2 linked regions of the Herpetosiphon gulosus genome follow. The protein of the gene in region 1 binds, or shares a complex with, the protein of each later gene. Links are inferred from orthologs where the notes say so. Each region holds a gene or a part of one and is shown on either strand. Other genes may lie near its edges.

Region 1 (3,936 bases):
CTCACGCCGTCGTTTGGGAAAGCCCAAGCGCTCCCAGCCAGCCAACACTGCGCCTGAAGAAACCAAGACAACTTCGTGGCCAACATCACGTAATTGGGCCATCTGACGCGCCAAATCGACCATGCGTGGGCGATGCAAACGGTCGGTTCCGTCGGTCAAAACGCTCGTCCCAAGTTTAACTACAATTCGCATATGCAGATCTCTATCCATCAAGATTATTACAAATAGCTATTTTAACCAATAATTGCTGAACCGCGCAGATTGATCCACGAAGCACATGAAGAGCAGTTTCAAGCCACAGATTAGCACAGATTTTGATGATTATGCTGCTGTTGCCTCTGTACTTCCTAGATTCTCGCCGCTCATTCTGACCCCTCGCCCCTGAATCCTGACCCCTACTATGTTGCCTTTTGATTTTTGACTTCTGACTTGGTTCTATGTTCTTAAATAAACAGGCCGTAGAGCAAAAACACCCCACGGCCTAGCAACGATGATTAGTTATGTCAAATGCTATTTTTTGCCAACTGCTTGAGCATGGGTATGCTTGACCGCCAAAATCGCCTCAAGTTCGGCTTCTTTGCCCGGCAAGCCATGGCAAGCTTTGAACTTCTTGCCGCTATCGCATGGGCAAGGATCATTGCGGCCGATTTTGATCACAATTCGGCGGGCTGGTGCAGCTTGGCCTGCGGCATTGCTGACCCGTCGCGCCGCCCCACCAACTCCACGTTTGGCGGGCTTGGGAGCTTCTTCAGTAGCGTTTTCTGAACCACCAGCGGTTTGAGCCAGAGCCAAACGGGCTTCCATTTCAAGCTCAACTTGGCGCAAACGCACTTGCCAGTTAGCAGCGTCGGTAAAGAAGTTGTAGACGATCCGGTTTTGAATGTTGCCTTTGAGTTCGTCGAACATCTTAAAGGCTTCGCGTTTGAAGGCTACCAATGGATCTTGTTGGGCAATTGCGACGTTGCCGATGCCTTGGCGCATTTCATCAACCGCTGTTAGATAATCGATCCATTCGCGATCGATTGCCCCCAGCATTTCTTGGCGCTCGAAGTGGGCAAAGAAGGCTTCTGGGCCGCTGACCCCAGGAATTGGCTGAACTCCGCGTTGTAATAAGGTGGTGTATTGGGTTGCCAACTCTTCGCCAAGCCGATTGTAGGCTTCTTCCACCACTTCGGTAGCAATTTCGCCAATTTCATCAGCTTGTTTGCCTTTGAAGCGGGCTGCCAATTCAGTTTCTTGGGCTTTGAGTTGGGGCACAATCGAATACAACTGACGCAAGAATCCTTCGAGATCGGGCTTGTCTAGCTCGCGGTTATCGAGAAATTCTTCGACATGGATGTCGATTTCATCAACGACCATCTCAAGAATCCGGTCGCCCATATCTTCGCCGCCAAGAATAGCATGGCGGTCAGCGTAGATCACTTCGCGCTGCTTGTTCACCACGTCGTCGTATTCGACCACATGCTTACGCACATCAAAGTTATAACCTTCAACCCGAGTTTGGGCACTTTCGATCGCTTTATCGAGCAAGCCCGATTCGAGTGGCAATTCTTCATCGCCATCAGACATACGCTCCATCAAGCGCTTGATCGTGTCAATTCGTCCGAAGCGGGTCATCAACTCATCTTCAAGTGAAATGAAGAAGCGCGACGAACCCGGGTCGCCTTGACGGCCAGCCCGACCACGGAGTTGGTTATCAATCCGGCGAGCTTCGTGGCGCTCAGTGCCGATGATGTGCAAGCCACCAGCTTCCATCACAGCTTTACGCTCAGCCTCGACATCGGCTTTAGCTTGGGCCTGGACTTGGGCTAGTTGCTCAGGCGTTGCATCGGCAATGGTTGTGCCAAGAGCTTTGAGATGTTCCTCAATTAAACCATCGGGGTTGCCGCCCAGCAAAATGTCAGTTCCCCGACCAGCCATGTTGGTCGCAATTGTGATCGCACCCGTGCGACCAGCTTGAGCCACGATATAAGCTTCACGTTCGTGTTGCTTAGCATTCAAAAGATAGTGTTCAAGCCCTTCTTGCTTCAGCAAATTGCTGACAATTTCGGAGCTTTCGACCGAGGTTGTACCGACCAAAACTGGGCGGCCAACTGCGTGCATCTCTTTGATTTCGCGCAGTACGGCGTGATATTTGGCTTTTTGCGAGGCATAAATATGGTCGCGATAATCTTCGCGCACGACTTGGCGATTGGTCGGGATAATCACCACTTCCAAATTGTAGATTTTGCTAAATTCTTCAGCTTCGGTGATCGCTGTACCAGTCATGCCACCAAGTTTATTGTACATTCGGAAGTAGTTTTGGAAGGTGATGGTTGCCAAGGTGACGTTCTCGCGGCGCACTTCGACCGCTTCTTTGGCTTCAACCGCTTGGTGCAAGCCATCTGACCAACGCCGACCTGGCATTGTCCGGCCTGTAAATTCATCGACGATCACGACTTCGCCATTTTGCACCACATAATCAACATCACGATGGAAAACATATTCGGCCTTGAGGGCGTTTTCCAAATAATGAGTTAATTCAAAGTTCTTGGCATCGTACATATTTTCGCCATCAGGCAAATTGAGGCGTTTTTCCATCACCTCTAAGCCCGATTCGGTCAAGGTAATTGAGCGTGATTTTTCGTCGATCCAATAATCGCCATCGAAATCGTCTTTCAAGCCCTTGCGCACTTCATCTGGCGAAATGCTTGAGCGCTTGAGGCCACGCACCAACGAAGAAAACCGACGATAGTTATCGCTGGATTCTTGGGCTGGGCCAGAGATAATCAAGGGAGTACGGGCTTCGTCGATCAAAATATTATCTACTTCGTCAACAATCGCATAGTGCAATTCACGCTGCACACATTGATCTTTGTGCTGCACCATGTTATCGCGCAGATAATCGAAGCCATATTCATTATTTGTTCCGTAGGTCATATCGGCCATATAGGCTTCGCGGCGTGAGCAAGGCCGCCAGTGCACCAAACGGCTATCATCTTGTTTGGCGTTGGGGTCGATATAATTGGGGTCGTAAATCGCTGAATAATCGTGGGCGATATAGCCCGTGCTCATGCCGAGGCTATGGAAGATTGGCCCCATCCAGCCACCACCAACTTTGGCGAGGTAGTCGTTGACGGTAACCAAGTGTGCGCCACGGCCAGGAATTGCATTGAGGAACAAGGGCAAGGAAGCCACCAAGGTCTTACCTTCGCCAGTCTTCATTTCGGCGATGCGGCCTTCGTGCAGCACAATCCCGCCGATCATCTGGACATCGTAGTGACGTTGACCAATCACGCGGCTTGAGGCTTCGCGCACCAAAGCAAAAGCTTCGGGCAACAATTCATCAAGCGCCGCATCTTCAATCGTCCGTAATTCCTTTTGATAGTCTTTTTCGACGGTGGAATCGTGGCGATTTTCGTCGGCGTAGCGGTCGTCGAGCGCTTCACGATCCGCTTTGGTTAGCTCTGCGAACCGTGTGCGTAATTCAGCCGTTTTTTCACGGAGTTGTTCATCGCTAAGAGCCTTCATTGTTGGCTCAAGGGCGTTAATTTCATCTAAGGTTGGCTGCATTTTCTTCACAACCTTAGCGTTGGGGTCGCCCAGTAGTTTCCCAAGCCATTTAAACATGTGGTACCTCGTGGTGTCTGAATATCGGCAGCACGGCTGCATCGCTAGATTATACCACGCAGCTTTGGGCCTTTGAATGCCTTAAAAGCTGCTTAAACGAAATGTTAACGCACTGCCAATAGTCGTGGAGCTTCGCGTTTGAGCAACCGTTGAAACTTGCCAATAAAGCGCCCAAGCTGCGGATCACTGCGTTCCAACGGCAGTTGATCGAGCGCAAACCAGCGAATTTGGCTAAATTCAGCTTGATCGTAGGCCAATGGTTGTTGCGAATCAGCTTGCACTACATACCACAAGGAAACATCAATATGACCTGCGGTCAACCCAACC
Region 2 (3,265 bases), on another replicon or contig:
ACCACCATTCCACATGAAATTGTGTCAACCTATAAAGCATCAAAAGTGTTGCTCAAGCCAGCCTCGGCTGGTACCGGCGTTATCGCTGGTGGTGGCGTGCGGGCCGTGCTTGAAGCCGCTGGCATCAAGGACGTTCTGACCAAATCATTGGGCAGCAACAACTCAGTCAATGTAGTGCGAGCTACCTTGAAGGCACTTTCTGAATTGCGCACTCCGCAAGAAGAAGGCCGTCGCCGTGGTCGCGCTGCATCGTCATTCCGCCTGAGCGGCCAAAGCCGCGCCGTTATCAGCGGTACGGAGGAGTAACGATGAGCTTGCGTATTACTTATAAAAAGAGTTCAATCGGCTATAGCCAAGCGCAAAAAGATACTGTGCGCTCACTCGGCTTGCGCAAATTGAACCAAGTGGTCGAACTTCCAGATACTCCGGTTGTCCGTGGGATGATCTTCAAGATCAAGCACTTGGTAACTGTCGAGGAAGTGACTGCGACGGAGGCCAAGTAATGAAATTGCATGATCTGAAGCCAGCACCAGGCTCAACTCGCAAAAGCAAGCGCGTTGGTCGTGGTCATGGTTCGGGCAAAGGTAAGACCTCTGGTAAAGGTATGATGGGTCAAAAGGCTCGTTCAGGGCCAAACCCCTACCCACACTTTGAAGGTGGTCAAAATCCTTTAGTCCGCCGGATGCCCTACAAGCGTGGCTTTACCAACCGTTTCCGGGTTGAATATACCGTCGTTAATGTCGGTGATTTGATCGAATGGAACAATGGCGATGTAACGCCAGAAGCACTGCGCGAAGTCGGCTTGATCAAAAACCTCAAGCAACCGATCAAAGTCCTCGGCGATGGCGACCTGAACGTAGCCCTCAAGGTGCGTGTCCACAAGGTTAGCGCCAGCGCTCGCCAAAAAATTGAGGCTGCGGGCGGTTCAGTTGAACTGATTGACGCTGCCGCCTAAACAATGGTGATGCGATGACCTTCTCTTGCGACGGCGTAGCGGGCTTTGCCCAAGGCTACGCCGTTTGCAAATGAAGGTCATTCGTGCATTACACAGGAGAATTCCATGCTTCAAGCTGTGGTCAACGCGCTTAAAATCGCCGAAGTGCGTAAGAAAATTTTGTTCACCATGATGATGCTGGTGATCTTCCGCTTTATCGCGGCTATCCCAGTGCCAGGGGTCGATACAGCCGAACTTGATCGGTTGTTTAATGGTCAGTTGCCGTTGAGCGATTTGGCTAACTTCCTCAACTTGCTCTCGGGTGGGGCTTTGCGGCAGTTCTCAGTCGCAGCCATGGGGGTTTATCCCTACATCACGGCTCAAATTATTATGCAGTTGCTGATTCCGTTGATCCCAGCGCTGGAGCAATTGAGCAAAGAGGGTGAGCAGGGTCGCAATCGTATTCAGCGCTATCAGTATTTCCTCACTGTGCCACTAGCTTATCTCCAAGGCTATGGCCAAATTAAATCCTTGATCAACAGCGGGATTAATTTGTTCGGTACGTTGAATTTCAGCATTACCGAAAACTTCTTCCAAACCTTCTCGATCTTGACGATTATGGTCTCAGGCTCGATGTTCTTGGTTTGGATGGGTGAGTTGATCGATGAACGCGGGATTGGTAATGGTCTCTCGATGATTATCTTCGGCGGGATTGTTACGGCCTTGCCAAGTATGGTCTATCAAGCAATCACCACCTCAAGCTCAGGTAACAACGTGATCGGCGGGATTTTGCTGCTGATCGTGACCTTAGCCACTGTGGTGGGGATCGTGTTGATCACCGAAGGCCAACGCCGCATTCCAGTTCAATATGCCAAGCGCGTGCGTGGCAACAAGGTCTATGGCGGTCAATCAAGCCACTTGCCGTTGAAGGTAAATATGGCTGGGATGATTCCCTTGATCTTCGCCCAAAGCATTTTGATTTTCCCCAGCACCGTTGCTTCCTACTTCTGGAACCCCAATGGTTCGGGCTTTTTCAATGGCGTTGCCAACTTCTTCGTCAACAGCTTTGGCCCGAATGGCTTAGCCTTTACCTTGGCGATGTTTGTGTTGGTATTGCTCTTCACCTACTTCTATGCCTTGGTGATGTTCAACCAACAAAACTTGCCTGAAATGTTGCAACGCAACGGCGGCTTTATTCCAGGCATTCGCCCAGGTCGCAACACCGAAGTCTATTTGACCAAAGTCTTGAACCGCATCACCTTGATTGGCGCGGTTGGCTTGGCGGTGGTTGCAGCCTTGCCTTATTTTGTACAACAAATTACGGGCTTGCAAATTGGCTTTAGCAGCACCGGCTTGTTGATTGTGGTTGGTGTAGCGGTCGATACCATGCGCCAACTCGAAGCTCAAATGATGATGCGCAATTACGAAGGCTTCATCTCGCGCTAAAAAACGCTAACTGCTGTGGGCAGGCGGCGCTATGGCGAACAACGGCGTTCGCCATCCTTTGCTGACTCACCGAGGAGCACTGACCTATGAACATCATTTTGCTTGGTTCGCCTGGAGCGGGCAAAGGAACCCAGGCAACTGAGTTGGAAGCAGCCACCGGCATGAAGCATATTGCCAGCGGTGATATGTTTCGGGCGGCTGTGCGTGAAGGCACACCACTGGGCAAACTCGCTCAATCGTATCTCGATAAAGGCGAGCTTGTGCCCGATGATGTTGTGATTGGCATGGTTTTGGAACGGGTACGCCAACCCGATTGTGAAAATGGGGTGATTTTCGATGGGTTTCCCCGAACACCTCAACAAGCCGAAGCCCTGCAAGCAGCCCTAGCTGAACATAACGATGCGATCAACGCTGTGTTGTTGCTGCATGTCGATAAAGATGTGCTGATTCAACGGGTGATTGGGCGCTGGACTTGCAGAAAATGTCAAGCTGTATATAATACATACTTCCGAGCACCAAAAGTCGAGGGTGTTTGTGATCTCTGCGAAGGCGATTTGTACCAACGCAGCGATGACAACCTTGAGACGATCAACCATCGACTTGATGTTTACGAAGCCCAAACATCGCCATTAATTGCCCATTATCGCACGCAAGGTATCTTGCACGAAATTAATGGTCTCGGCGATATCGACGATATTACTGCACGTATGGTTCAAGCAATTGAATCGGCAAAGCCGTGCTAAATTTGTGGTATAGTAATAGGTACCGATGCAGAAGCATGGGCCGACGGCCTATGCTTCTAGCTTGCTGCGTATGCTATACACCGTCTGCTGGCGTATTGCACAGCCCAGTGACGGATTATCCTTTGGGGCAATTGCGCACCAC

The links.
Region 2: the proteins of secA (region 1) and secY are in contact, whole or in part, in a crystal structure (PDB 3DIN), measured with the Thermotoga maritima proteins. The link is inferred for Herpetosiphon gulosus from one-to-one orthologs. Residues at the interface, in WP_004082002.1 of Thermotoga maritima: Glu261, Ala262, Arg263, Lys300, Ala301, Arg302, Thr303, Ile304, Ile305, Leu323, Tyr324, Asp325, Pro326, Val329, Ser330, Tyr333, Ile336, Lys340, Phe345, Val349, Glu363, Phe364, Tyr374, Ser375, Gly376, Gly377, Glu393, Ile395, Thr482, Ser483; in WP_004081795.1 of Thermotoga maritima: Glu108, Gly109, Glu110, Glu111, Ala236, Glu237, Arg238, Arg239, Ile240, Thr241, Ile242, Gln243, Tyr244, Ala245, Arg246, Arg247, Val248, Thr249, Gly250, Arg251, Arg252, Val253, Tyr254, Gly256, Ala257, Ser258, Thr259, Tyr260, Leu261, Pro262.

What each region holds. Positions count from the first base shown.
Region 1 is NZ_BAABRU010000004.1:297,094-301,029, forward strand. Bases 311-3,926 are described here. They hold secA (preprotein translocase subunit SecA), read right to left. Parts: upstream 3,610-3,926; coding sequence 511-3,609; downstream 311-510. Other genes in these bases: ABEB26_RS07180 (NUDIX hydrolase), read right to left, coding at 3,714-3,926. Also shown: proB (glutamate 5-kinase), read right to left, coding at 1-192; more of ABEB26_RS07180, read right to left, coding at 3,927-3,936. UniProt on the Escherichia coli protein: Required for protein export, interacts with the SecYEG preprotein conducting channel.
Region 2 is NZ_BAABRU010000001.1:8,982-12,246, forward strand. Bases 276-3,220 are described here. They hold secY (preprotein translocase subunit SecY), read left to right. Parts: upstream 276-1,060; coding sequence 1,061-2,380; downstream 2,381-3,220. Other genes in these bases: rpsE (30S ribosomal protein S5), read left to right, coding at 276-306; rpmD (50S ribosomal protein L30), read left to right, coding at 315-503; rplO (50S ribosomal protein L15), read left to right, coding at 503-955; ABEB26_RS00120 (adenylate kinase), read left to right, coding at 2,467-3,123. Also shown: more of rpsE, read left to right, coding at 1-275. UniProt on the Escherichia coli protein: The central subunit of the protein translocation channel SecYEG. Consists of two halves formed by TMs 1-5 and 6-10.